3 regions of the Bacillus sp. DU-106 genome follow, and region 2 is predicted to be linked to each of the others. Evidence: predicted binding sites of a transcription regulator. Region 2 holds the regulator's gene; each other region holds the start of a gene.
What was found. The regulator LexA, encoded in region 2, represses DNA repair genes until DNA is damaged. The targets are predictions, from matches to a motif close to CGAACATATGTTCG.
Positions count from the first base shown of each region.

Region 1 (10,113 bases), 680 kb from region 2:
GCGGAGGAGAAAGTAGACTATATAGTCCACAACCAGGCGGTCCGCAATATGCGAATCCTTTATATTACCAACCAACTCAGTCTGCATATGCACCACAGCCAGGAACGATGTATTATCAACCAGATCCACCGAATGTATTTGGAGAGCCCGTTTCAGAAGAAGAGGACGAAGAAGAAGTTTAAAAAGGCGGGAGTATTCCCGCCTTTTTTACATTCCTGTTAATTAAGAAAATGAAGTTTTTTTATGAAGTGCTAGAAAATTCCCAGTGAAATATTAACAGTGTAAAAACCTTCTCGGTTACTCATCATAAGAGGGAGCTTTTCAGTAGAGAAGCTCATTCTAACAGAGGGGGTTTTTGTATTGAATACGAAAGTAAAAGTGATTGCTGCTTCTTTGTTAGTTACCAGTGCATTAGCTGCATGTGGTACACCGAAAGATAACAATGCAATGGATGGACGTAACTACAATTACGAGCGTACATCTTATAATGATACACACCAGTATCGTGATAATGTGACACGTAATGATCGTTATACAGATTATGTAACATATAGAAATGGTCGTAACGATACAGGATACAATTATTATCGAGATGTAAATTACAATGGACAAATTGCTAATCCGCATCCAACTCGTAATATTACAATGAACAATTCATACATTAACAATGATGGTAAAACAGCTGAAAGAATAACAAATCGTGTGAAACGTATGAATAACGTAGACCGTGTGTCTACAGTTGTATATGGAAACGATGTAGCGATTGCGGTAAAACCACGTAACACAGTGACAAATGAAACGGCGATGGCTAACGAAATTCGTCAAGCTGTTGCAAATGAAGTTGGAAACAGAAACGTATATGTTTCTGTAAGAAATGATATGTTTACTCGTGTCGATGCAATGAGTACGCGTCTACGTAACGGTACAGTTACAAACGATTTTAATCGTGACATAGTGAATATGTTCCGAGACATTCGTTACGGTTTAACTGGTACAGTGCGATAACAAAACAAAAGAGGAAGGGATAGCCCTTCCTCTTTATTCATCGTTGTCTTGTAAGCGACGTTTTTTAATAAAATAACTAACGGAATAAGAAACTAAAAAGCATATGAAAAGAATACTACCTGTTGAAATAGCTTCAAATAGAGGTCTTTCTGGACTGAAAATAATATAAATAATAGCCGTAACGATTCCTACAATAAGGGAGTGGAAGACAAGTTTGTAATAAGGAGTTAACTGTATTTCCTTTTCGCCTTCTTCTACATCGATTGAAACACTTAACTGTAAATAAGCAAGTAAAATACTTGTAAACATAAATAATAGCCACAATGGAGATTTCGTAATTTGATCAATGCCTTCAGTGAAACCGATATAGCCTAAAATTCCAACTACGCCAATGTATTGAAAAAGAAAGACAATACGTATGTTTTTTAACATTTGAAGAATGAGGCGTTCATCCTTTATTTTTTTCATAATATTCATCCCCTGCTTATTATGATTTCGCTGTCACATTAATTGTAACATATATATTACAATTATCAATTTATAATTTACATAAAATAATTTGGATGAAAGAGGAAATAAAATATTTTTATAAACATGTTGCACTTATACTTTATTAATGTTATATTAGCAAAGCGATGAGCTAATTTACGTAAGACGAGAGATATGCTTAAGTGCTAAACACGCGAATGTGGTCGCCTGGTCTCTCGCCGTAAACGCATCAAGACGCCTGCTTTGCAGGCGTCTTTCATTTTATATAAAAGTAAATGATACATGCAGATGAGGTAAACCCTTATCTGCATTTTTTATTTTTCGAAAGAAATGTAATATGGATAAAACCCCCATTTCCGGAAAAACTACTAATGAAAGTATGATCTTGCCTAAAAGAGGTGAACGGAAATGAAATGGATACTGATTGCGATGCAAGCTTTCGTTATGATGTTTTGTTTCGTTTATGGAACGAATGTGAAGGCGGAAGGGCCAGTATCAGAAGTAACGAAAAAAGAACCTGAGGTTACAATTTTATTAGAGCGTATGTATGTTGATGGCGAAGTAAGCGAAGAAATACTTACAGAAAAAGTGACGGATTTAGAAAAGTTTTTACAGCAGTATAAAGAATGGCAGCTCGTTGATCGTGATGATGTACAAATTGTATTGCAAAAGAAAGTTGATGATATTTCTCCGTTATTGAAAACGAGCGGGTATTTTGGTGTTTCAGAGGAAGGGATATTACAAATTTTCAAAGGTGTACCGAAAAGTGATAATGCGATCCATTCTTTCTTTCAAATTGATATGAAAAAGCTTGAGAGCTATGAACGTGCGAAATTGAAACGTGGCATTCGTATTAAATCAAAAGAAGGTTTTGTGAAGACGATTGAAAAAATGAAGCAATACGCAGTTCAAAGTAAGAAAAAAAGCAGCTCATGGTGAGCTGCTTTTTTTCTTATTTGTTTTTAGCTAAAATTTCTTTTGCGATTTCATCAATTAGCATATCTTTTCCGATTGGATTGAATGCTTTCGTATTGAAGACTTCATTTGATACTTCATATACGTGATTATTTTTAACTGCTTTATTGTCTTTCCAAACGGCACTGTTTTTGTAGTCTTCGTAAACTTTATCAGCTTCGCCGCCGAAGTTTACAATAAACATTTGGTCAGGCTGGAATGCAACTAGACCTTCTAGTGATACTTGCGCCATCGTTTGTTTTAAATCCGTACCTTTTGTTGCTGGAAGTTTTAAGTCATTAAAGATGATGTCACCGTATCCGAAGCTACCGTATACACGGAAGTTTTGTGGTGTAACTGCAACGAACATAAAGTTCTCATCTTTTGTTTTCTCTTTAATTTTTTTAGATAAAGAGTCTGCTTTCTTATCGTAGTCTGCAATCCATTTGTCTGCTTTCTTCTCTTCGTCAAATAGCTTACCTACTTCTTTAAACTTACCACGCCAGTCTTCTAAGTTTGTTTCTAGAACAACTGTAGGTGCAACCTTTTCTAGTTGATCATAAATTTTTAATTGACGGTTGTTTAAAATAATTAAGTCTGGTTTTAAAGCAGTAACAGCTTCTAAATCAACTTTAGGTGCCCAGTACCAACCTACTGCTTTTACTCCATCTAACTTGTCTGTTAAGTGATTTTGGATTTTATCTTTATATGTATTTGCTGTACCAACAGGTTTGTGTCCAAGAAGTAATAGTTCTTCTGTTGATCCAGATAAGTCAACAATTCTCTTTGGATTTACTGGAATTGTAGCTTCACCTTTAGCATGTTTTACAACTTTTGTTTTCGGTTGTTCTTTTGCCTTCGATTCTTCTTTTTGAGAAGAACAGCCAACGATAGAAAGAACAACGAGCATAATAGTAAATAAAATAAATAGCTTACGTTTCATCCTGATGTAACCCCTTTAATTAGTATTGATAATCATTATCGACTTCTGTATATTAAGGTGCTTTAACCTTTCTGTCAATGGAAAATAACAGAAGTTTCAAGTGGAGAACATTTGTTGGGGTAGTCTCGCTTTTCTATCATTAAATATGTTAAAATGGAATACATGATTTAAGAGGGAGAGATCGTATTTTGTTTGAATATGTTACAGGTTACGTGGAGTATGTAGGGCCGGAATATGTCGTAATTGATCATAATGGAATTGGTTATCAAATTTTCACACCAAATCCGTATGTATTTCAAAGAAGTAAGCAAGAAATCCGTGTCTATACATATCATTATGTGAGAGAAGATATTATGGCACTTTACGGGTTTAAAACACGTGAAGAGCGTTTATTATTTACAAAGTTGTTAGGCGTGTCTGGCATTGGGCCAAAAGGAGCTCTTGCAATTTTAGCTTCTGGTCAAACAGGACAGGTCGTTCAAGCGATTGAGCATGAAGATGAGAAGTTTTTAGTGAAATTCCCAGGCGTCGGAAAGAAAACAGCACGCCAAATGATTTTAGATTTAAAAGGAAAACTAGCAGATGTCGTACCAGATGCATTTGTTGATTTATTCTCAGACACAGAACGTTTTGATGAGAAGAAAGGTTCATCAGCTGAGCTTGATGAGGCACTGGAAGCTCTCCGCGCACTTGGATACGCAGAACGCGAAGTTTCTCGTGTTGTACCAGAGTTATTAAAAGAATCATTAACGACGGATCAGTATATTAAAAAGGCACTTAGTCTTTTACTAAATGGTAAGAGGTGAGTATAATGGACGAACGTCTCCTTTCAGGGGAATCTGCATATGAAGATGCGGATTTAGAATATTCATTACGGCCACAGACGCTCCGTCAGTATATTGGCCAAGATAAAGCAAAACATAATTTAGAAGTATTTATTGAAGCGGCGAAAATGCGTGAAGAAACGTTAGATCACGTGCTTTTATATGGACCACCAGGTCTTGGTAAAACGACGCTTGCGAATATTATTGCCAATGAGATGGGCGTTAATGTTAGAACAACTTCAGGTCCCGCAATTGAAAGACCAGGAGATTTAGCTGCTGTATTAACAGCGCTTCAGCCAGGGGATGTATTATTTATTGATGAAATTCATCGTTTGCATAGATCAATTGAAGAAGTATTGTATCCTGCGATGGAAGACTTTTGCCTTGATATTGTAATTGGAAAAGGGCCTTCAGCACGTTCTGTACGCCTAGATTTACCGCCATTTACATTAGTTGGAGCAACAACACGTGCTGGAGCATTATCGGCACCGCTTCGTGACCGCTTCGGTGTACTTTCAAGGTTAGAGTACTACACAGTAGATCAGCTTTCTGCGATTGTTGAACGTACAGCAGAAGTATTTGAAGTTGAAATCGATTCGTTAGCTGCATTAGAAATTGCAAGACGTGCTCGTGGTACACCTCGTATTGCGAATCGTCTTTTAAGACGTGTACGTGATTTCGCGCAAGTTCGTGGTAACGGAACGGTTACGATGGAAATTACACAAATGGCATTAGAGCTACTGCAAGTAGATAAATTAGGTCTAGATCATATTGATCATAAATTACTGCTTGGTATTATTGAGAAATTCCGTGGCGGTCCAGTTGGATTAGAAACGGTTTCAGCAACAATTGGAGAAGAATCTCATACGATTGAAGATGTGTATGAGCCGTATTTATTACAAATTGGCTTTTTACAACGAACGCCAAGGGGCCGAATTGTAACGCCGCTTGCGTATGAACATTTCGGAATGGAGATACCAAAAGTATGACGGAGATGCCAAAGCTGCTTATTACAGCCGGGATCTTACTCATCGTTGTTGGATTAGCTTGGAAGTTCATTGGAAGGCTTCCAGGCGATATTTTTGTGAAAAAAGGAAACGTTACCTTTTATTTTCCTATCATTACATGTATTGTGTTAAGTATTGTATTATCTTTTATTATGTATATAATAAATCGATTTAAATAAGAAATAGGTGGATATAGCTATGGATATAAATCTGTTTGATTTTCATTTACCAGAAGAACTTATTGCACAAGTCCCGTTAGAAGATCGTGAAACATCAAGATTAATGGTGTTAGACCGTGAAACAGGTGATATTGAGCATAAACATTTTACGGATATTCTTTCTTACTTACATGAGGGGGATTGCTTAGTTTTAAATGAAACGAAAGTTATGCCTGCTCGTTTGCACGGTGTGAAAGAAGATACAGGCGCGCACATTGAAGTACTTCTTTTAAAACAAGAAGAAGGTGATAAGTGGGAAACGCTTGTAAAGCCAGCGAAACGTGTAAAAGAAGGAACTGTTATCTCTTTTGGCGAAGGGAAATTAAAAGCAACTTGCACAGGAACTGCAGATCAAGGTGGACGCCAGCTTGAATTTTCATATGATGGCATCTTCTATGAAATTTTAGATGAACTTGGGGAAATGCCGCTTCCTCCATATATTAAAGAGACGCTGGAAGATCGCGATCGCTATCAAACAGTATATGCGAAAGAAATCGGTTCAGCAGCAGCGCCGACTGCGGGACTTCACTTTACAGAAGAGTTACTTGAGAAGTTAAAGCAAAAAGGCGTTCAGTTAGCATTCATTACACTTCACGTAGGACTTGGAACATTTAGACCAGTTTCTGCAGACACGATTGAAGAACACCATATGCACGCAGAATATTATCATATGTCTGAAGAGACAGCGGCATTATTAAATCGTGTGAAAGAGAATGGTGGACGTATTATTACTGTAGGTACGACATCAACTCGTACGTTAGAAACAATTGCAACAGATCATGACGGTAAGCTCTGCGCCGCTTCTGGATGGACAGATATTTTCATGTATCCGGGATATGAATTTAAAGCAATTGATGGTTTAATTACAAACTTCCATTTACCGAAATCAACATTAATTATGCTTGTAAGTGCATTTGCAAATAGAGATAATGTACTTCATGCTTATAATGAAGCAGTAAAAGAAAAATATCGTTTCTTTAGCTTCGGTGATGCAATGTTCGTTGCATCTCACGCTAAAATGAGAAACAAATAAAAGGAGTAAGTTATGACAGCAATTCGTTATGAATTTATTAAGACATGTAAACAAACGGGTGCCCGTTTAGGTCGTGTGCATACGCCGCACGGTTCATTTGATACACCAACATTTATGCCAGTTGGTACACTTGCAACAGTTAAGACAATGTCACCAGAAGAATTAAAAGCAATGGATTCTGGCATTATTTTAAGTAATACGTATCATTTATGGCTACGTCCAGGTCATGAAATTATTCGTGAAGCAGGCGGCTTGCATAAATTTATGAACTGGGATCGTGCAATCTTAACAGACTCTGGTGGTTTCCAAGTATTCAGTTTAAGTGACTTCCGTCGTATTGAAGAGGAAGGCGTTCACTTCCGTAATCACTTAAATGGAGATAAATTATTCTTATCACCAGAAAAAGCGATGGAAATCCAAAATGCATTAGGTTCAGATATTATGATGGCATTTGATGAGTGTCCACCATTCCCAGCTACTTTTGAATATATGAAGAAATCTGTAGAGCGTACGAGCCGCTGGGCAGAACGTTGCTTAAAAGCGCATGAACGTCCGCAAGATCAAGGTTTATTCGGTATTGTACAGGGCGGGGAGTACGAAGAGCTTCGTCGTCAAAGTGCGAAAGATCTTGTTTCAATGGACTTCCCTGGTTACGCTGTAGGTGGTTTATCTGTTGGTGAACCGAAAGATATTATGAACCGTGTTCTTGAGTTTACAACACCACTTCTTCCAGATAATAAGCCTCGTTACTTAATGGGTGTAGGTTCTCCTGACTCGTTAATCGATGGCGCAATTCGTGGTATTGATATGTTTGACTGTGTACTTCCAACTCGTATCGCTCGAAATGGTACATGTATGACAAGTGAAGGTCGCCTTGTTGTAAAAAATGCGAAATTCGCAAGAGACTTCGGTCCGCTTGATCCAAACTGTGATTGCTACACATGTAAAAACTACTCACGTGCGTACATTCGTCACTTAATGAAATGTGATGAAACGTTCGGAATTCGTTTAACGTCTTATCACAACCTTCATTTTCTGTTAAACTTAATGGAGCAGGTGAGACAAGCTATTCGTGAAGACCGTCTTGGCGATTTCCGCGAAGAGTTCTTTGAACAGTATGGCTTTAATAAACCGAATGCTAAAAACTTCTAATACATAATTTAAAAGGAGGAACAAAAGATGAATGCAGGTATGATGAATATCGTTATGATCGTTGCGATGTTTGCGATTTTCTATTTCTTATTAATTCGCCCGCAACAAAAACGTCAAAAAGCAGTTGCTCAAATGCAAAGTGAGTTAGCAAAAGGTGATGCTATCGTAACAATCGGTGGTTTACACGGTACAATCGAATCAGTAGATGAGACAAAAATCGTTATTAAATCTGGTGGTTCACACTTAACTTTCGATCGCAATGCGATTCGTGAAGTTGTGAAAAACTAATGTGGAAGGCCCTGCATGAAATGTGCAGGGCCTTTTTTAGTTACTTTGCTTTGACATATTTACACCGAAAATACCACCGAGTGTACTCGCCCCCATTAATGCTAATTGATATAGTAATTGTGAGTTCGATAAGGTTTGAGAAAAGCCTAAATAGTTAACTAGAAAGACGAGTATAGTGAACGTGAGCCCTGTTGTGAAACCTACTAGCCAACCTTTTCCTTGAGCCTTTTTGCCGGCAGTAAATCCAGACATAAGCATAGATAAAAGAGCGAGTATAAAAATAGTAACGGTTAATGTCCCTTCATTTATATTCGTAAACTTTAATAAAAGAGCCATAATCATACTAGTAATAGATGCGAGAATTAGTAGCGTAACAATACCGAAGCCAATTGCAGTTGATAATTTTTTCGTTCCATCCATTTATGCATTCCCCCTTTTTAATACAAGCATATTTTCCTTTTGCTCAAGTTAGACTAGTTTCTTTTTTATAGGGGAGTCTATACGTAAAAAAGGAGATGTAGAAATGGAATGGATATCGGTAATTGGACGGACAATGCTTTTGTATATCATCATCTTAATTATTTTTCGTCTTATGGGTAAACGTGAGATAGGAGAGCTAAGTGTATTAGATTTAGTCGTATTTATTATGCTTGGAGAAATGGCTGTAGTAGCAATTGAAAATACCGATAAATCACTTTTGCATCAATTAGTTCCGATGACTTTTCTTATGTGCATACAAATCATTTTGTCAGTCATTTCATTAAAGTTTCAACGATTTCGGCATTTAATAGAAGGTGAACCAGCAATTATTATTAATGCGGGAAAGATTGATGAAAAAAAGATGAGAAACCAACGATATAATATTGATGATTTAATGATGCAATTAAGGGAACAAGGAGTTGGAGATATTCGGGATGTAGAATATGCTATTTTGGAACCGTCTGGGAAGTTATCTGTCTTTCAAAAACAAAAAAATAAACAAGATACATTGCAGTTTACGCTTCCTCTTATTATTGATGGAGAAATTCAATCTAGTCATTTACAAATGATTGAGCATACAGATGAATGGCTTATTGAGAAATTAAAAAACTTAGGTTATAACGATATAACACAAATTTTATACTGTAGTTTTCAAAATGGACAATTTTTTGTTGATGTAAAAGAAAATTAGAGACTTATCCTTTGGAAGAGTAAGGATGATTAGTATAACTAATAATCAGTGGAGATTACCCCACTGATTAAAGTTTCACCTTATTTCAAAAATGAAAGCTTACGAATGATAGGGAGACGACTTAACTCTTCTTTTCGAATGAGTTTGAAAGTGAAGAGAAGTACGATATAAACAATTGTTGTTAAAGTGATTTCCCATAATGTTTGTATGCCAAGGGAATGAGAGAAAATAATATATTTATGAAGATAAAAACCGAAGGCGCCTGCGATACCGATGGCAAGTCCGCCGAAAATATAGTCTTTTGCGTAAATGGTAAATGTAATCTTTTTTAAAACAGTAGCGTAGTGAAGAAATGTTACTGTTACAATATTTGCAGCAATAGCAAGTGCAACCCCCATCATTTGAAACTCTGGCCTTGATGCTAGTACAAAAATAACGATTAATTTCACGATGGCACCAATAAATGTATTCATCATTGCGGCTCTTGCTAAGTTTAAAGCTTGCAAAACAGAGGTAAGTGGACTTTGGAAATAATGAAATAAAAAGCAAGGCGCAAGAAGTTGAATGAATGCTGTTGCGCTGTCTGATCCATACATAAGAGTTAAAACAGGAGAAGCGAATACGTATAATATAACGACAGACCATCCGCCGGTAATTAATGAAATTCGAAGTGCTTGTTGTAAACGGTGCTCTACTAATTTATGTTGTCTTTTTGCCATTGCTTCACTAATAGAAGGAACGAGCGCTGTAGAGAGAGCGTATGTAATAAAGGCAGGTAGTGATAGGAGCGGGAATGCATAACCGTTTAATATACCGTATTGCTGGGTTGCAACAGAAGCAGCGACACCAGCGATTGCTAAGCTTTGCATAACGACAATAGGTTCAAAAAAATATGAAACGGAGCCGATTAAACGACTTCCTGTAGTTGGAAGGGCAATATCCATCAGAGAATAAAATGTCCCTTTGCTTTCCTTTACAGTAGTGAAAAATCCAGAGCGTATTGATAAATGTTTTTCTCGCTGAAATAAC
Region 1 covers NZ_CP026607.1:4,385,647-4,395,759, reverse strand. Annotated here, with positions in the region: gene C3Y97_RS22370 (YhcN/YlaJ family sporulation lipoprotein) at 361-1,005, shown strand; gene C3Y97_RS22365 (hypothetical protein) at 1,039-1,473, opposite strand; gene C3Y97_RS22360 (BofC C-terminal domain-containing protein) at 1,903-2,433, shown strand; gene C3Y97_RS22355 (iron-hydroxamate ABC transporter substrate-binding protein) at 2,447-3,391, opposite strand; gene ruvA (Holliday junction DNA helicase RuvA) at 3,580-4,197, shown strand; gene ruvB (Holliday junction branch migration DNA helicase RuvB) at 4,203-5,204, shown strand; gene C3Y97_RS22340 (DUF2905 domain-containing protein) at 5,201-5,401, shown strand; gene queA (tRNA preQ1(34) S-adenosylmethionine ribosyltransferase-isomerase QueA) at 5,421-6,473, shown strand; gene tgt (tRNA guanosine(34) transglycosylase Tgt) at 6,486-7,625, shown strand; gene yajC (preprotein translocase subunit YajC) at 7,653-7,913, shown strand; gene C3Y97_RS22320 (TIGR04086 family membrane protein) at 7,950-8,333, opposite strand; gene C3Y97_RS22315 (DUF421 domain-containing protein) at 8,437-9,084, shown strand; gene spoVB (stage V sporulation protein B) at 9,165-10,113, opposite strand, start outside.
Region 1: ruvA (Holliday junction DNA helicase RuvA) is a predicted target of LexA. The motif match lies at 3,496-3,509, and genes of this name have one in related genera.

Region 2 (10,113 bases):
TCACATTAAAGACTTACAATTTGAAGATGCATTAGAAACAACGAAAAAGTGGGTTTCTTACATTCGCAAACATGAGAAACCAGATTTACTAGTCGTAGCGTATCACGGGGGAGTTGAACGAGATTTACAAACCGGGGTACCGACTGAAGTTTTAACAGGAGAAAACCAAGGATATGCAATGTGCCATGAAATTGAAGACATAGATATTTTATTAACAGGTCACCAACACCGGGAAATTGCTCACACAATGGCTAACGGTGTAACAATTTTACAGACCGGATGTAATGGAAACTCAGTTGGAAAAGTAAAAATAACATTCGAAAAAACAAAACATAAATGGGTTAAAAAAGAGAGTTCTTCTGAATTATTATCTGTACAAGGAGTTGAGGCTGACCAAGATGTACTTTCATTGGTAGCCGATTACGAAGAGAAAACACAAAAGTGGCTTGATCAACCTATTGGAATCATTCAGGGGGATATGCAAATTTCAGATGCTATGCAAACTCGTTTGCATGATCATCCTTTTATCGAATTCATAAATAAAATACAGATGGATATAGCTAATGTATCAATTTCTTGTACAAGTTTGTTCCATAATACATCTCCAGGTTTCCCGGAACATGTAACAATGCGTGACATCGTTTCTAATTATATTTATCCAAACACATTAAAAGTAATTAGAATAACTGGAGCGGATATAAAAAATGCTCTTGAACTCTCTGCTTCTTATTTCACATTAAAAACAGATGGATCCATCACCGTAAGTCCTACCTACATAGAACCAAAGCCACAACATTATAATTATGATATGTGGGAAGGGATTTCATACGTATTAAACATTTCAAAACCAATTGGTGAAAGAGTAGAATCTTTACAGCATAACAGTGCTCCTCTTAATATGAATGAAGAATATGACGTTGTAATGAATAATTATCGTGCAAGTGGCGGGGGAAATTTCTTTATGTTTCAAAACAAACCGGTAGTAAAAGATATACCCACAGATATGTCTGAACTTATCGCTAATTATATATTGGAACATAAAACGATAGAAGCAACAGTTAATAACAACTGGAAAGTTATTAAATAACGATTTTTACATATAAAAAAGATGGGCTTCGCCCATCTTTTAATTTAATTTTGCATTATCTTGCTTTTTTAAAGCTTTTAATTTCGTCGGTGTAACATCTGTACCTTCTTCGTTAACAACTTTAATACCTTTAAGTTCGTTTAACATATTTTGACGAAATCCTTTTAAATATTGTTCACGTAGCGATTGACGCTCACGTTGCTCTTCTTCAGTTAAACCTTCAGCTTTTGCTTTTTTCGCTAAGAAGTTAATGCGTTCAACGAGTTCGTGATTAATCATCTCGAATCCCCCTTCTAATCAAAACTGATTATTATCATACAATAGTTACTCTTCTTTATCAAGCAATTGCTTCGTATACTCTACATATCTACGATGTACAGTCGCCTTTGAAACATTATGACCAAATCCACGTAATGTTGCTGCAATTTCTTCAAACGTGAGTTCACTTTTTCGCAAACGTACAATTTCCTCAATTGGCACTTCTTTTTTCTCTCTTCCTACACTTAAATGACGATTTTTTAAATTTTTTTCTGGACGATAACCTTTTTCTACTGCACGTTGCATACCTCGTTTAATTTTCAAATTATGAATCTTTCTTTGATATTCTTCAACAATACCAATAATATCTAATACCATTGAATCAGAATCCGACAATTGTAATTCACCATTATGTGTATGCGTATATACTTTTATGCCTTCTTTATGTAAACAATGCATTAACGCGATCTTCGCATTTCCTCTACCAAGACGCGTTTCATCTTGTATAAGTAACACATCAATTTGTTCGTCTCGAATTGTATCCAACACCTCTAATATACCGTCACGTTCAATTGTATATCCACTAGCCTGCTCTTCAATCACCTTAGTAACATTCATTTGATAGCGCTCAGCTAAATGCAATAATTCATCTTTTTGACGTAATAATGATGTTTCTTGCGCTTCTTTCGTTGTACTCACACGTGCATAAATAATTGCATTCATTTTGAACCCCTCTTTCTCCCTATTATTTCCCTATAGTGTAACATAAATCCGCCATTTGTTCGAACTTATGTTTGTAGAATGTTTTTTCACATGTTATACTTATTAATAAGAAAAATGAAAGAAAACGAGGTGTTAGAAAACATGGAAAAGTTAACGAAACGCCAGCAAGACATTCTCGACTTTATTAAGCTAAAAGTACAAGAAAAAGGATATCCACCTTCCGTACGTGAAATTGGTCAAGCAGTCGGCCTCGCTTCTAGTTCTACAGTGCACGGACATTTATCACGATTAGAAGAAAAAGGATACATTCGACGCGATCCAACAAAACCACGTGCCATTGAAATTTTAGGTGAAGACCGAATGGATACGGAAACACAATCTGTTATTCAAGTTCCAATTGTCGGAAAAGTCACTGCTGGTTTACCAATTACAGCGGTCGAAAGCGTAGAAGAACATTTCCCACTTCCAGCTAGTATTGTTGCTGGAGCAGACCAAGTGTTCATGTTACGTATTTCTGGAGATAGTATGATTGAAGCTGGTATTTTCGATGGAGATTTAGTTGTTGTTCGCCAACAGCAGTCTGCATATAATGGTGAAATTGTAGTCGCTTTAACAGAGGATAACGAAGCAACAGTTAAACGTTTCTATAAAGAAAAAGACCATTTCCGTCTACAACCAGAAAACTCTTCATTAGAACCTATCATTTTAAAACAAGTGTCAGTTATCGGGAAAGTAATTGGCGTATATCGTGATTTACATTAAAAATAACAAAAAGAAGATAATTACCTTATTTATATACGGTAATTATCTTCTTTTTGTATTTTGATAGATTTCCATGCATTCTATTTCTTATTAACGAGTTTCAATCGTCACATCTCCCGCAGCCGTTTTACCGCTAATCTTTTTACTACCATTTCCAATTGTTACATTTTTATTTTCTTCATTAAAAATTGTTACATCTCCAGCAGCACTTTGCCCAGTAATTACCGCATCTTGTGGTGTTTCCGATAAAGTAATATCTATATCTCCCGCAGTTGAACTTGCTTCTAGATTATACTTAGAATCATGATCTTGAATATTTATTTCCCCACTTGTTGTTTTTGCGGTCACTTTCCCTAATACCTTCTTAAAGTTCACCTCACCAGCTTTTGTCGATCCCTCCACATTCTTAGCCGTTACTTGTTTCAACTCTACTTCTCCAGCAAGTGTCCTAACACTTACGCTATCACTTTTCACATCACTCATTTCGATTTGTCCAGCAGATGAATTTACTTTTACATCTTGGTAAGAGCGTTCGGGCACAAGGAGAGTCAATTTAGACGTTTGAAACCTAAAATCGTAAAAAGAAAAATCAAATGAAGCACCTTTTTCTCTTTCCCCAATAATTTTTAATGTGTCACCATCTTCTGCGATACGAATCTCTTGTTTACGTACATCTCCCGATTGCTTTACATAAAAAGAAGAGTCAGGAGATTTTTGGACAATAATATCCCCGGCATCTAACTTAACTTCTATATTTTTTAATGTTTCGTTTTTAATTACATTTTCTTTATCGCCTTTTTCAGCAGTTTGTACTGCTTTTTCATATGTTTGGGAAATTCCTATTACTCCAATAATGATACAAGCGATAGCGATTAAAAATAGTTTTTTCATCATTTACTCTCCTTTTATCATTTTGAAGTTCCATATTACATATCGTACACACAATCTCTTAAACCACTTTGTACTATAAAAAGCGATAATACATAAAAATAAACCTACCCCAACAAACGTTATACTAACGAAAAGATCCAACCATATAAAAGTACCCATAAATACTTTTCCAATAACGAAAAATGGTGTTACTACACTAGCAATACCACCGATCCAAAAAGAAAATATAAAAGCAATAATTGCGACTAACGGGCCTAACACAATAATAAAATTAAACAAACTAAGTCCAATCGCTGCCATAACAGCTCTTGTCACATTTGAAGTCGATGGATTTTTTTTCATTTCATCGAAGCGATACATCGCAAGTAATTCTTTCGCGATTACTTTCGGAGAACCAAGGCCCTGTATTATTTCCGATTCAGTTTTCCCCTCTTCTAGTCCAAACTGAAAGTGCTCTTCATAATCCAATAAAATATCTTGCCTCTCTTCCTCTGGTAACTTTCTAAGATAACTTGATAATTCTTTAAGAAACCCTTCTTTACTCATCCCATTCCACCCCTTCAACAATTTCTTGTACCCCTTTCGCAAAATCACGCCATTCTGTTACTAACAAATGAAATTGCGTCTCCCCTTGCTCTGTTAATTGATAATATTTACGAGGTGGCCCTTCCGTAGATTCCTTTAAATACGTTTGAAAATACCCTTCTTTCGTCAAACGACGTAATAAAGGGTATACTGATCCTTCCGATATTAAAAATTTATTAGAAATTTGCTGAACAAGTTCATAACCGTAACTATCTTTACGTTTTACAAGTGCTAATACACAAAGTTCAAGCACACCTTTTTTAAATTGAACGTTCAAGTGCCATCCTCCTTTCCTATCTTAGTACTGTTCAATACACGGTACCTGTTTTATCCATAATATACCACTTAGTATTGTTTATTGCAAGGTACTAAACTATATTTATTCCCTAAATTTAGAAAATGAACTAACGAAATCCTGAATAAGACTGCGTTATAACTAAGCATCATTACGTTAATATCATTGAGTGATAATCTGATTCACAAGCCACAAACTTATAGCCTTGCAGATGAGGACATAAAAATCATCGCTCGCGTTGTACAGGCAGTAAAGAATTATTAAGTTATAGCACAAGTGATTTAAAAAAGATAAAATCAATTCTTTTGAAAAGATTTTCTTAGTAACATGATTCAAAATAACCAAAAACAATCCATTATCTAGTAGTTAATATATCCAATAACTTCACTAAAAAAGCCCTGATACCGTAGTATCAAGGCTTTTTTAGTTCATAAATTATATAAAACTTACGTTTATCTGATAATGTTTTTCTATGATATCACTACTTGTTATTAATTATTGGCTTTTATGTGGTTGTTTTTCATTTTGCAACCACATAAAATTGTAATAATAGGGAATTAAAAAACCCTTGATACTAGTTGTATCAAGGGTTCAAGCCTCTTAGTATAGAGACATATATTGATCGCGTTCCCATTGGTGAACTTGTGTTCTAAAGATATCCCACTCAATCTCTTTCGCTTCGATGAAGTGCTCAAGTAAGTGTTCTCCTAGTGCACCGCATACTACTTCATTAGATTGTAATGTAACTAATGCTTGCGCTAATGTTGCTGGTAAGTCAACGATACCTGCTTCTTCGCGCTCTTCTTTTGTCATTACATAGATGTTACGATCTACTGCTGCTGGTGGAGTTAATTTGTTTTTAATTCCATCAAGACCTGCAGCTAATAATGTAGCCATTACTAAATATGGGTTTGCAGCTGGGTCAACACTACGCACTTCTACGCGTGTACTAATACCACGAGATGCAGGGATACGTACTAACGGACTACGGTTTTGTGCAGACCATGCTACGTAACAAGGCGCTTCATATCCAGGTACTAGACGTTTATATGAGTTTACAGTTGGGTTTGCTATCGCTGTAAATGCTGGTGCATGTTTTAAAATACCTGCGATGAAGTGACGAGCATCATCACTTAATTGTAAGTCACCGTTTGCATCAAAGAATACGTTCTCACCATTTTTAAATAATGATAAGTTACAGTGCATACCTGAACCGTTCACACCATATAGTGGTTTTGGCATAAACGTTGCGTGTAAACCATGTTTACGAGCAATTGTTTTTACAACAAGTTTGAATGTTTGAATGTCATCACATGAGCGAATTGCATTTGCATATTTAAAGTCAATTTCGTGCTGTCCTGGAGCAACCTCATGGTGAGATGCTTCAATTTCAAATCCCATTTCTTCAAGTTCAAGAACGATATCACGACGACAGTTTTCCCCTAGATCCATCGGCGCAAGGTCGAAGTATCCACCGTTATCGTTTAGTTCTAATGTTGGATTTCCTTTTTCATCAACCTTAAATAGGAAGAATTCTGGCTCTGGTCCAAGATTGAAGTCTGAAAATCCTAAAGCTTCCATTTCTTTTAACACACGTTTTAAGTTGTTACGTGGGTCTCCATCAAATGGAGTGCCATCTGCATTGTAAATATCACAGATTAGTCGAGCTACTTTACCTTTTTCAGCTGTCCAAGGGAAAATTACCCAAGTGTCTAAATCAGGATATAAATACATATCAGACTCTTCAATACGTACGAAACCTTCAATCGAAGATCCATCAAACATCATTTTGTTATCAAGAGCTTTCGTTAATTGTCTCACTGGAATCTCTACGTTTTTAATTACCCCTAAAAGGTCCGTAAATTGTAAACGGATATACTTTACATTCTCTTCTTTCGCCAAACGGAAAATATCTTCTTTTGTGTATCTAGACATTATAAATTCCTCCTTAGTCCCTCTAATCGCCTTCAGAATCAGTTATCTTTAGTGAAAAAATCTTGAAATGTCACCTTGTCGCAATGAAGTTCGATTGAATCTACCTGTATGTTGTAGTTCATCTCGAAGTATTTTGCGAAGCTCAGTTTTTGAAATTTCTTTCGTTTCTTCTTTTACTTTCACTGCTTCTGTTTGATTTTCTTTCATTAGTAACACTTGTTTAATACCAGCCATATTCAGGCCTTGATCTAACAAATCTTTAATTTCTAACAACTTATCTACATCGTTAAATGAAAATAATCTACGATTCCCCTTTGTACGGGTTGGAGAAACAAGATTATGCTCTTCATAGTAGCGAATTTGACGTGCAGACAATTGTGTTAAATCCATAACAATACCAATAGGAAACAGCGGGGCAGAACGTCTATCTTCTTTCATTTTTCAGTTCCTCCTTCGCCTTAACTGCTTCTCATTTTATACCATGTTATGTTTAGTGTCAATAGATGTTAGCTTTTCTCACATGATTTTTTATAATTTTTTTTACGAATTTTTTCATTCTTTTTTCTAATCGCATAAATCATTACTTTTATACGAAAAAAGCTGCCAAAATCGACAGCTTCCCATTAAGAAATTATTAATAAATTCTTTTCAATCAATTCGTCAATCGCAGAACAAATCGCAATTTTAACATGCGAATACGTTAAGCCACCTTGCACATACGCAACATACGGTGGTCTAATTGGACCATCAGCAGACAATTCAATACTTGCACCTTGAATAAACGTTCCCGCCGCCATGATTACATCATCTTCATAACCTGGCATATAGTTTGCATACGGAGTAAAATGCGAATTAATTGGAGATGCATATTGAATCGCTTGGCAGAAGGCAATCATACGGTCTTTATCATCAAATTGAACCGATTGAATTAAGTCTGTTCTTGGCGCATTCCACGCTGGTGACGTGTTCATTCCTAACTTTTCTAAAAACGCAGCTGTAAAAATTGCACCTTTCAGCGCTTGTCCTGCAACATGTGGCGCTAAGAAGAACCCTTGATACATTTCTTGCAGACTGTATAAAGACGCTCCAGCTTCCGCACCAATTCCCGGAGATGTTAAACGATATGCACACGCTTCAACATACTGTTCTTTCCCGACAATATAACCGCCAGTTTTAACAATTCCGCCGCCCGGGTTTTTAATAAGTGAACCCGCCATTAAATCTGCACCAACATGACATGGCTCTTGCTCTTCAATAAACTCGCCATAACAGTTATCTACAAACACAACAACATCAGGTTTAATTTCTTTAACAAACGCGATCATCTCTTTAATTTGAGAAATAGTAAACGATGGACGAGTAGCATAACCTTTCGAACGCTGAATACCGATCATTTTCGTATTATTATGAATCGCCGCTGCAACAGCCTCAAAATCAACAAGCCCAGCACTAGTTAGCGGAACTGCATTGTAACCGATATTATATTCTTTAAATGAACCTACACCTTTCCCACGCACACCAACAATTTCCTCTAACGTATCATACGGTTTCCCAGTGATATATAATAACTCATCTCCCGGGCGTAAAATACCAAATAACGCTGTAGAGATAGCGTGAGTACCTGAAATAATTTGCGGACGAACAAGTCCAGCTTCCGCCCCAAATACATCAGCATACACTTTTTCTAACGTATCACGGCCAATATCATCATAACCATAACCTGTTGTCGGGATAAAATGCGAGTCACTAATTTTATGTTTCCGAAAACTTTCTAATACACGAAACTGATTGCTTTCAATCACTTCATCCGCACGTTTATGTACTTCTGTAATCTGACTCTCTACTTCTTTTACAATTGGAGCAATTTTTTCTCCATTTTTCAAACGATCAAACATTTTTATTTTCTCCTTCTTCCACTAAAAATCTCTTTAATTGCACATTAAGCGATGAATGAGTAAAAATATACCCTGCACAATCATATACAAATTTATCTTCTAGAAACTCCATCTTTGCTAATAGAGTTTCCGTCTTTAAAAGCGTTAACAACTTACCTTCACTCGGAGGGATTTCCACTCGATAACAATCCATTTCTTTCTTCATCTTCGTTTCTATCGCTTCTTTTATACGCAATAAATCACTTTCTTCAAAAGCACTAGTCATTAAGAAATCACTTTTCGGAAACGGAATAAAGTTTTGATGTAATTCATCTTTTTTATTATATAACGTAATAATAGGAATATGGTTAATTTCAAGTTCTGATAATAATCGTTTTACTGTTTTTTCATGCCCTATGTAGTTAGAATCCGCGGAATCAACTACATGTAAAATGACATCTGCTTCCCCCGCTTCTTCCAGTGTCGAACGAAAAGCAGCGATTAATGAAGTGGGTAAATCTTGTATAAAACCAACAGTATCAGTTAGTAATACTGTATAACCAGAAGGTAACGGCATCTTCCTCGTCGTTGGGTCTAATGTTGCAAACAGAAGGTTTTCTTCAAACGTATCAGCTTCCGTTAATCTATTAAACAGTGTCGATTTCCCTGCATTTGTATACCCTATTAACGAAACTTGAAATACTTTATTATCTTTTCTTCTCTCACGATATCTTTTTCGATGTTCCACAACAACTGCAAGTTGTTTCTTTATTTCATCAATACGGGATCGAATATGACGACGATCCGTCTCTAATTTCGTCTCACCCGGTCCTCTCGTTCCAATACCACCACCAAGACGCGATAAGGACAATCCCTGCCCCATAAGACGCGGCATTGTATATTGCAACTGAGCTAATTCTACTTGAAGCTTACCTTCCCTCGACTTCGCACGTTGCGCAAAAATATCCAGTATTAGTTGCGTTCGATCAATTACTCTCGCATTTAATACTGAGGATAAATTCCGAATTTGACTCGGCGTTAATTCATTATTAAATACAATAACATCCGGCTCTAATTCTTCAGTTAACATTGTAAGCTCTTCTAATTTCCCTTTACCTATGTAAGTTGCCGGATGAAACTTTGGTCGTTTTTGCGTTGTTGACACTAACAATTCTGCTCGTGCAGTCTTCGCTAGTGATGCAAGCTCTTTCATGGAATGCATAAATTTTTCATCATCATCTTGTGGCAATTGACAGCCTACTAATATGACTTTTTCTTTTTCTTCCATCAAATATGTTCACTCATCCTTTTCGAAATTTAAACCTTCTAATATAATAGCAGAGGAAGCACATTTCATCTAGTTAGCGGGGGAGAAAATTCATGGCATGGGAGATTTTTAGCATCATAGGCACAATCGCTTTCGCACTAAGCGGAGCCATTGTTGCAATGGAAGAGGATTATGATATTTTCGGGGTGTATATTTTAGGAATGGCAACCGCATTTGGGGGAGGTGCCCTTCGTAATTTATTAATCGGTTATCCGATTGTCGCATTTTGGCAACAAGACATGTTATTCCAAATCGCACTTTTATCAATGACTATTATTTTTCTTTTTCCAAATAAGTTAATTAGACATTGGAAAAAGTGGGAAAATATCACTGACGCTATCGGCTTATCAGCATTTGCTGTACAAGGAGCATTATA
Region 2 covers NZ_CP026607.1:3,702,230-3,712,342, forward strand. Annotated here, with positions in the region: gene C3Y97_RS18690 (bifunctional metallophosphatase/5'-nucleotidase) at 1-1,087, shown strand, start outside; gene C3Y97_RS18695 (DUF896 domain-containing protein) at 1,127-1,366, opposite strand; gene C3Y97_RS18700 (YneB family resolvase-like protein) at 1,412-2,068, opposite strand; gene lexA (transcriptional repressor LexA) at 2,210-2,830, shown strand; gene C3Y97_RS18710 (DUF4097 family beta strand repeat-containing protein) at 2,921-3,724, opposite strand; gene C3Y97_RS18715 (DUF1700 domain-containing protein) at 3,725-4,267, opposite strand; gene C3Y97_RS18720 (PadR family transcriptional regulator) at 4,260-4,583, opposite strand; partial or broken gene C3Y97_RS28495 (LexA family protein) at 4,746-4,865, shown strand; gene glnA (type I glutamate--ammonia ligase) at 5,202-6,536, opposite strand; gene glnR (transcriptional repressor GlnR) at 6,585-6,974, opposite strand; gene C3Y97_RS18735 (methionine gamma-lyase family protein) at 7,160-8,431, opposite strand; gene hflX (GTPase HflX) at 8,424-9,698, opposite strand; gene C3Y97_RS18745 (trimeric intracellular cation channel family protein) at 9,791-10,113, shown strand, end outside.

Region 3 (10,113 bases), 1.7 Mb from region 2:
CATGTACTTTTGTGCGTATTATACATTTTGTACAGCTTTCTTTTTTATCATAACACCAGTGTTGTTAATGGGTTAGATAAAAAATACCCTTATGTACATTAAAGGTTACGGAGATATTATCACACAATTAATAAAATCGACTTGTTGTTCACCTAAACTATTTCGAAATCCTCTATTCACCGCAACACATATTCGTGCATAAGCAACGCCTTGTTTTGTGTAGTATAATTCTGGCTCCTTTGTCAATCTACCGATTAATACAACTCGATTCATCATAAGTTATACCACCTCACATGTTTTTCTTCATTGTAAGGAGAAATGTTTGAATGGTAAAAAGCACAAAATGATATATCCGTAAGTAAAAAGTATTATTTTAGACCTTACAAAACAAAAAAAGAAACCATACATAGTTCAAACATGTATGGTTTCAAAATTTATTACACTTCAGTACAAGATATGTAATATCCTCCGCGAGCCATCTTTATTTCAGCACGGTACATTGCATTTTCTAAGTAGAAAGTAATCGGTTTAACTTTACTCTCAAATTTTAGTCTTTCATTGCATTCAGTTGCATATCCTTCAATCGCTGAAGTAATAACTTTTGATGATGGATACGTTAAAGCTTCATCTAGTTCTATGAAAAAACTTTTAGAAAATAGTTTTTTCATAATCCCCTTCTTCTCTTTCATCATATTCCATCTCCTTCACTTCAAGTTGCTATCATCCATATTATACCATACATTCAATATATCTTTGAAAATAAAAAAATCCTGCATTTTTCATGCAGGATTTTTTTATTAGTCATTTTTCGTAAAGTACGAAACGAAACGAAGAATTTCTAAGTATAACCATACTAATGTAAGCATTAATCCCATCGCAGTATACCACTCCATATATTTCGGAGCTTGACTACGTACACCATTTTCGATTAAATCGAAATCTAGTAATAAGTTTAATGCAGCAACTACAATAACAACTGCACTAATAATAATACCGATTGTACCACCTTGGTGAATGTATGGAACAGTTACACCAAACATATTTAGTAGAAATACGACTAAATACATAACCATAATTCCAAGTGTTGCTGCCATCACGCCTGTACGGAATTTATCCGTTACTTTTACTACGCGTGTTGCATATAACACTAACATTGCAAATAGAATTGAGATTGTTAGTAATACAGCATTTAAAACGATAGAATCGCCAAATTTCATTGTATAAACTGCTGAAATACTTCCTAACACAACCCCTTCTACCGCTGCATAGATTGGTGCACCAAAAGGTGAAATACGCGGGAAGAACATAGACGCAAATGCGATGATTGCCGCAACGATTAAAGCACCAATTAATACTGGCATCTTCATCGTCCCCTGCATCATCTGTATGTATGAATAGACAGACGTTGCAAGTAGCAAGATAAGCATAATGAACGTTTTGCCTACTGTTCCGCCAATCGTCATCGCAGAAGCACTTGCTCCCTCTTTACGGAATGCCTCTTTTTTCAACATTGGATTAGATGTTCTCATTTTTTCCCTCCTAAAATAGGTTCTACCAATAGTGTAAAGTTTTTCTCTTTACTTTTCAATATATGCAGCTTGTTTTTATTTTAATCCTTCAACGATGTCTGATAGTTCACTCCATCTTTCCATCTTTTTTTCTAGCTCTTCTTCTGTTTTCTGCTGTGCTTCAGATAATTCTTGTGCCTTTGTGAAGTCAGATCCAACTTTCGCAAGTTCTTCTCCAATTGACTCAATTTTCTCTTCAAGTTCGGCAATTGTATCTTCAATCGTTTCCCATTCACGCTGTTCATTGTATGAAAGTTTACGTTTACGTTGTTGTTTTGGAGCTTCTTCTACAACTTTTTTCTCTTTTTGAACTTCCGCTTTCTCCATAAGTTCTCTCGTTTTTTCCATTTCTAAATAATCTGTATAACTACCTAGAAACTCACGCACTTCGCCTCCGCCAGTAAAGATGAACAGTTCATCTACTACTTTATCTAAGAAGTAACGGTCATGCGATACAGTTAAAACGACACCTGGGAAATCTTCTAAATAATCTTCTAGTACTGTTAATGTTTGTGTATCTAGATCGTTCGTAGGTTCATCAAGTAAAAGTACGTTTGGTTCTCCCATTAAAATACGTAATAAATATAAACGTCTTCTTTCACCACCAGATAGTTTACCAAGTGGTGTACCATGTGAATGCGTCGGGAATAAGAAACGTTCTAACATTTGAGATGCACCAATTACTTTTCCATCTGTCGTATGAATAACTTCTGCAATCTCTTTAATGTATTCAATCATACGCTGATTTAAATTCATCTCTTCATTTTCTTGCGTATAATAAGCAACTTTTACAGTTTGTCCTACTTCCACTTCACCACTATCAGGAGATAACTTACCTGCAAGCATATTTAATAGGGAAGATTTCCCACTTCCATTCGCCCCAATAATTCCGATACGATCACCCGGTTTCACAATATGATTAAAATTATGTAATACCGTCTTATCGCCAAATTTTTTCGTTACATCTTTTAACTCAAGTACTTTCTTTCCTAGACGACTTCCGCTTAGTGCAATATCAACTGACTGTTTTGCAGCTGGTCCTTCTTGTGCCTTTAGCTCATCAAAACGCTGAATACGCGCCTTTTGTTTCGTAGAACGGGCTTTTGCACCACGACGAATCCAAGCAAGTTCACGACGATATAAATTTTGGCGTTTCGATTCTTGTGCCAATTCTTGCTCTTCACGAAGTGCTTTCGCTTCTAAAAATGTACTATAGTTTCCTTCGTAGCTATATAGTTTACCATTATCTAATTCAAAAATACGATTCGTCACACGATCTAAGAAATAACGATCATGGGTTACAAGTAATACCGAACCTGTATATCTCGCTAAATATTCTTCTAACCATTCAACTGTCTCATGGTCAAGATGGTTCGTAGGCTCGTCTAAAATTAATAAATCCGGTGTTTCAATAAAACATTGTGCCATTGCAATACGTTTTTTCTGTCCACCAGATAAATTCCCAACAATTGCAGTGAAGTCCGTAATTCCTAATTTCGTTAAAAGAGACTTCGCATTTGCATTTGCTTCCCATGCACTCATTGCATCCATACGTTGCTGCACTGCAAATAATTGTTCCTGTACTTTTTCATTACTTGGATCTTTTTCAATATTTAATAGTGCTTTTTCATAATCACGAAGAAGACGAATTAAAGGTGTATCACCATGGAACACTTGCTCTAATACTGTCAGTTTTTCATCAAACTCTGGTTGCTGTGATAAATAACTAATTGTATACCCACGTGAATGCGTCATATCACCTGTATCAGGAGCTTCTAATCCTGCAATAATTTTTAATAATGTCGATTTACCAGTTCCGTTTACACCAATAATTCCGACACGTTGTCCTTCTGTAATACTACATGATAATCCATCAAATAACGGCTTTTCTCCATATGATTTTGATAAGTTCTCCACAGTTAACATTTTCATATTTGTGCATTCCACTCTTTCATAAATTGTTCAATAAACTGTTCCATATAACGATGACGAATTTCAGCCTCTTGTTTTGCTGCATTCGTATTCATTAAATCTTTTAATTTCAAAAGTTTTTCATAAAAATGATTTAAAGATGGATCATTATTTTTTCTATACTCTTCTTTCGTCATTTCTTCACGCGGCGGAATAGTTGGGTCATACATTAATCTCCCTTTCGCCCCACCATATGCAAATGTACGAGCAATTCCTATTGCACCAAGAGCATCTAAACGATCCGCATCTTGAACAATTTTCCCTTCAAGTGACTCTACTGTGCCGCCATGGCCACCTTTATAAGACATATTGGCGATGATATGAAGAATATGTTTACTTTCCTCTTCTTCAACACGTAGCTCTTCTAACCAATCAGAAACTTTTTTCATTCCTGCTTCTTCACTTTCATTTAGCTTTTCATCTGCCACATCGTGAAGTAATGCTGCCATTTCAATTATAAAACGATTTCCACCTTCTTGCTCAGATAAAGAAATCGCCATTTTATGTACACGTTCAATATGATACCAATCATGCCCACTCGCATCTTTTTCTAAAATATGTTTTACAAAAGTAATTGTTTTTTGAATTTTTTCTTGTTTTGTCATTTTATCTTCACCCAGTTACTTATTGTAACACGCCCGCATTTTTTCATCACATATTTTCTTGTCCGCCCATACACTAGGTGGTAGGCATCATCATGAAGGAGGAATAAACATGTTCTATAATAATCAACCGCCTTATCCAAGGCAACCATTGTATCCTCAACAACAAGAACAGAGATACACAGAACAATACGAAGAACAAGAGTTACAACAGCAAGAGCAACAATATGACGAAAACCCATATGCAACAACGCAAAACCAAGAAACTGAATTTCAACAAAATCCATATGACACACGTCCAAATTATGAATATCCTCAAAATCCATATGCAGCACCACAAAATCAAGAACAGCGATATCCTCAAAATCCATATGTAATACCACAAAACCAAGAACAACAATATCAACAAAATCCATATGCAGCACCACAAAACCAAGAACAACAATATCAACAAAATCCATATGTAGCACCACAAAACCAAGAACAACAATATCAACAAAATCCATATGCAGCACCACAAAACCCATACACAACTCAACCACAACAACCGCAATATCAACAACAAATGTATCAACCAAACTACGACGCACGTGTCTCACCACCTAAACCACCAACAATAGATCCAACTCAGCCACAAATTTTACCGCCCGGACCAACACTAGACATTACACAACCACAAATCTTACCACCTGGACCAATTACTGAACCAACACAACAACAAATTCAACAAGTTGTCGGTACACAATTTTTACCTTTCAAGAAACCTGTACTAGATTTCGTAAAACCATGGGTAGATTACGGTTTAAATGAAGCAAAACATACATCACACGAACACGCATTAACAGAAGTTGCTGCGATTATGTTTTTAGTTGGTAAAGGCTTCAATCCGACGATTGCACATTATATCGTTGAATCTTGGGAGAAGAATGAGCAGTTTTAGGGTTGTTTATTTGATAAAATATAAAAAACACAAAAGTGCCAAACCCCTTATACCACAAGGGTTTCGGCACTTTTTAATATCTAAAACAAATTTTATTGAAATAATTATTTTTATAGATTTTCATACTTTTTTATATAGTACGTGAACATATACAGTACAAAAATAAACCTTTGTATACACATTTTTAGAAACATCTTACGTTTATCAAACAATAACCAAAAGACGTACCTGCAACCTCATCATATAAATAATAGATATTAAAAAGAGGACACTATAAGCGCCCTCTTCCTTAGGTTTTAAATATGTTCTCCATGATCCATAAACACTTCAATTGCTTCGTTTTGTGGTATGTCTTTTGCATTAGTAAGACCAAAAGTAAAAACAGCGGATAACATCATCATTAATAAGATTGCTTTTTTCATTTTAGCGCCCTTCTTTCTATGCTCTTTTTGTCTGCATCTAAAGCGATGTGCAAATACTTGCTTGCTTTTCTGTGATTTTCTGAACCATAGAATATTTCACCTAAAAGAGAAGCATATTCTTTTACCCAATCATATAATTCTTCTTTTTCAAAATACGAAATACCTTCTATAACCACATTTTCTAATTCTTCTTGCGGTACATAGTTATGTACTGCTTTTAAAATTCGGAAATGATGACGATAACATAAGTCGCTAATCTTATAGCCATTCTCAATATATTCATTAGCGATATGACTATAACCTAACTTAAAATGTTCTCTTGCTAAAAGAAACATAGTTTTAGCGTTATTTTCTAATGAATCCTCTAAGTGTTTAATTGCTAACTCTGGCATGTTTTGACTTGCGTATAAAAGTCCTAAATTATGCTTAACTCGTTTAATAAGAAGTTCATCATTAGATTTTTGGAAGGTACCTAGTGCTGAAAGTAAATATTCCTCTGCACTTTCGAATTCATTTAGTCGAATGTGTGCCATTCCTAAAGTATTTAAGCATGCTGCAGTTTTTAATTCATACCCTGGACTAATTGAAAATACTTCATTCGCCTTTGTAGCAAATTGAACTGCTAGGATCGGTTTTAATACGTGATAGTAATGGACTGCAAGCCAATAATTAAATTCAGCTTTTTCAATTTCATCATGCATGTACTCTAAAAACGTTTCAGCTTTTTCAAATTGCATTCTTGCTTCACTATGGTTTGCTTTATTAATAGCGTAAATTGCTTTAAATAAATGATGATAGTACTCTAAAAATGTTTCTGTAGACTCTGGTAAAGGCTCGATTTTGTCCAGAATATCTTTTGTACTATCCATATCCCGAATTAGCAGTTTATACCGTGCATTCAATAAAGCGTAGTAGACTAATATTGTTTGGTCTTCCTTAATATTATTGATTTTATTTGCAATATCTTCTTTTATTTTCTGAGACTGTAATACACGTTGTGAAATCATAGCTTGATACCAGTCGTTTAATAATTTTGTGATTTCTTCTTTAGAAATAATGTCAACACTCATCTACTTCTACCCCCTTTTGTTAAATGTTATCATGACATGCTTGTTTGCATAAATAAGTTTTTGAATATTCTAACTTGAAAAAATTATTTTTGAATATTCATGTTAACAAAATGGTCCCTTTTCAAACCCCAAAAAAGAACACACGTTTGTTTGTAGTGGAGTTAAAAAAACAAAAGTGAGGTATTACATCATGGAATATAACGGCTTTCCTGTAGTACGTGGAAGATGTATGGTGAAATGGAATCCGTTTGCTTCAATACCGGAGCAATACGAGGAAATACATAGAATGTTTGAGGAACAATATAAAGTACCTAAACCTTTTTTAACACAAGATACTATGGAACGAATAGAAAGAGCGTTAATGCAATCTTTTCACGAGGAAGAAGAAATACATATCTCATACTATCGTGATGGAATGGTGCAAGACATGTACATAAATGTATTACATATTGAACCGATGACGAAAACTATATATTGTACAGATGCTTTTGGTTTGAATACTAAGTTTAAGTTTGATGAATTGGTGAATATAAATTAAAAGAAGCCGCCCGACAGGACTGAAGTGCACCCCAATTGTTAGACACAACCTAACAATTGGGGTGCACTTCACATATATAGGTGGCTTTTGTACGACAAAAAAAGAGCTCTGCTATACAGCAGAGCAAAAGAAAAATATATAACCCTATAAAAATAATACAAATTATTGATACTTTCAAAAGACGAAATTTAAATTTCCATCACAATAATACCTATGTTTAAGTATGAAACATTCTACCTTCCCTATAGCTATGAATATTCTTATTTTAGAATTCCATAGTATCCAAATAGCTCTTTGAGAAATACCTCAATACCGAACTTCTTCAAAGAATCTTTTCTTTATTCAAAGAGAAGTTCTAAAACTTTTTTCTTATCTTTGTCTCTTCCATAATGAATCAACCTATGACAGTTCGGACATATACTAACTATATTTCCAACAACATCTAAACTATTTTCAAAATCATGTTGCATTCTTAACGGTATTAGATGATGGGCCTCCATATAATTTTTTCGCTGGCTTCCGATACAAATGTTTCATGTGTGTCATCTATTTCACATTTAAATTCTGCCTGTTTAATAGCTTGTTTAGCTTTTTTCGGATCACGAGGCCATACTTCCCTACCAGATTCCATTTTAGTTTTTTTTCGATTTTCCGATTTCTCTTCTTCTGCAATCTTTACTTTACTAAAATCCGAATCAATATTAGTAAATCCTTGTGGTGTATGGTTCAATTTGTAGCCAAAGAAAGCTGCGAATTCGATTGCTTTAATGTTTACAGGTTTTAGGTCCTTAATAAAATAGATGTATTCCCAAGTTTCATCCTTATCGTTTGTTTTCTAAATTTTTCTAGCCACATCTGGGTTATGAGTCTTAGCAAAAATTGTCCCGAAAAACTTAAATTCCCCTTTAGAATATGCTAAAATCCCGTCACCCTCTTTTAACTTTTCCCATCTATCAACATTTGAAGAACCAGGAGTTGCTCCCCACATACATACATTCTCATGTAATTCATTATCTTTAAGTTTAGTTACTGTATCGGCATCTAAATCTGCTAAACATGTAGAAATAGGATATATTTTTTCAATAGTAGCTTCCAAATTTTTTATAGCACTATCATTACTTGCAGTAAAAAGATATAACATATTTAATTCCACCTTTTTTAAATTTCATTATATTTCTTTTTAGAGTCTCGAGATTTCTCTACTGGATATTTTTTATTATTTTTTCTATTTTGTTTATAATAATCTCTTCTAAGTCAATATCCAATTGATCTGCCAACTCATCTTTCATGTCTTCTTTTTTTGTTTCTACAGCTTCCTCACTGCTTTTCCACTGAAAATTCTTCAACAACTCACTCGCCTCTAAAGAAAGAGAAATAGCTAAATCTTTAGGATTGTGGGACTGCTTCCAGTTCCTATCATCCCGAAATTTTAGGACTTTCTCTAAAATAGTTTGATTCATTTTTTGAATCCCCCAGTTACTTTTCATTGGTAAACTCTTCTATTTATCAGGTAAACTATCATAAAAACGTTCAATGGCCGCTACTAAAACTAAATCTTCTAAATGAGCAGTTTTAGGGTTGTTTATTTTTAAAAACATCAAAAATGCCAAATCCCTTATGTCACAAAGGATTTGGCATTTTTAAGTATCTAGAACACTCGCTAAGTTTAAGGAAAACTTAACAGACATGCGTCCGGCATAATGCCATGTCCACACCCAAGGATCGGTTACATAAAATAACGTATCTAACATGGGAAGTCTATTGGTCTTTTCCCCTTATAGTAACACTCTCTTCTACTAAGACCTTTTCTTTCTAGGACCTACAATTAATTTAATCGCTGTTCTATCTTCATTATTGATAGAAATCTCTTGAAATGCTGGTACGAAGGCTAAGTCAATACCACTTGGAGCGACGAACCCTCTTGCAATCGCAATTGCTTTAATCGCTTGATTTATAGCTCCAGCCCCAATCGCTTGAATTTCCACATTACCACTTGTTCTTAGTACACCCGCTATTGCACCCGCGACTGAATTTGGGCTTGATTTTGAAGATACCTTTAATATATTTTCCATGTAAGTTGCTCCCTCTATTATTTAATCTCTCTTTCGTTACAATTTTAAATATTTTAGCGTATCTTTAATTACTATTCACACCAAAAACAAACGATGCTTCATATGTACATTATTCTATATTTTCTGACTTCTTCCTGCTCAGCTACGCAAATAAAAAAATAAACTGAATAACCTAATATACATACAGTTAAATGCCATAACTTCACCAAATGATAACATCCATACAGCGAAAGATAATATTGCTGTTTGTCAGACGAAATTAATATAGTAAAGTGAAACTTTAATGAGTGGGGGTTTTGTTCATCCCCACCTAACTTCTTTGCTTTCGCTGAATTTTGAGATGGGAGTCTTACTGCTCGGAAAATAGCGGGATAAACGTTTCCTCGTTACTTCAATCTATTTAGAAATTCCATTTATTTTTCTATCAAATTATGAACCTTATCATCTTCAAAAGGTGTTACAGGTAATACCCAAATACTACATTTCATCATTTGACCACTTTATATTCCACATCTATCTCCTTTTATAGTACAAGCATACACGCCAATTGTGATTCACCTTCATAAACTACTATGTGGTTTAAATTTATTAAGAATAGGAGGTAATATATTGGGTTCATACTATCATTCTTCAAACTCGTATAAAAAATGTTCATGTGACCATTCACATAAACGCAGCTGTCCTGCATACGGAACTTTTTGGCAAACTGAATTTATAACTGTTCCTTTTGGCGATCCTTTTCCATTTAATCACGTTGGACCTTTAGCAGGAGGCGTTTCCTTACTAAATCCTACTACTATACACTTTAGACAATTTGGTGATTATAGAGTTTCGTTCATTTCCAGTATTAATACTACTTTAAATCCTGTATTTCCACATATCCCAGTCATAACTATATTTTTAAATAACAATCCACTTGCTAATAGTCAA
Region 3 covers NZ_CP026607.1:2,003,523-2,013,635, reverse strand. Annotated here, with positions in the region: partial or broken gene C3Y97_RS10445 (single-stranded DNA-binding protein) at 118-276, opposite strand; gene C3Y97_RS10440 (DUF4318 domain-containing protein) at 438-692, opposite strand; gene C3Y97_RS10435 (Bax inhibitor-1/YccA family protein) at 798-1,529, opposite strand; gene C3Y97_RS10430 (ABC-F family ATP-binding cassette domain-containing protein) at 1,605-3,500, opposite strand; gene C3Y97_RS10425 (HD domain-containing protein) at 3,497-4,144, opposite strand; gene C3Y97_RS10420 (hypothetical protein) at 4,254-5,081, shown strand; gene C3Y97_RS10415 (aspartate phosphatase) at 5,378-5,503, opposite strand; gene C3Y97_RS10410 (response regulator aspartate phosphatase) at 5,500-6,573, opposite strand; gene C3Y97_RS10405 (YolD-like family protein) at 6,764-7,111, shown strand; gene C3Y97_RS28050 (hypothetical protein) at 7,450-7,581, opposite strand; gene C3Y97_RS10395 (hypothetical protein) at 7,947-8,252, opposite strand; gene C3Y97_RS10390 (nucleoside triphosphate pyrophosphohydrolase family protein) at 8,311-8,598, opposite strand; gene C3Y97_RS10385 (stage V sporulation protein S) at 8,908-9,183, opposite strand; gene C3Y97_RS10380 (hypothetical protein) at 9,793-10,113, shown strand, end outside.
Region 3: C3Y97_RS10405 (YolD-like family protein) is a predicted target of LexA. The motif match lies at 6,713-6,726, and genes of this name have one in related genera.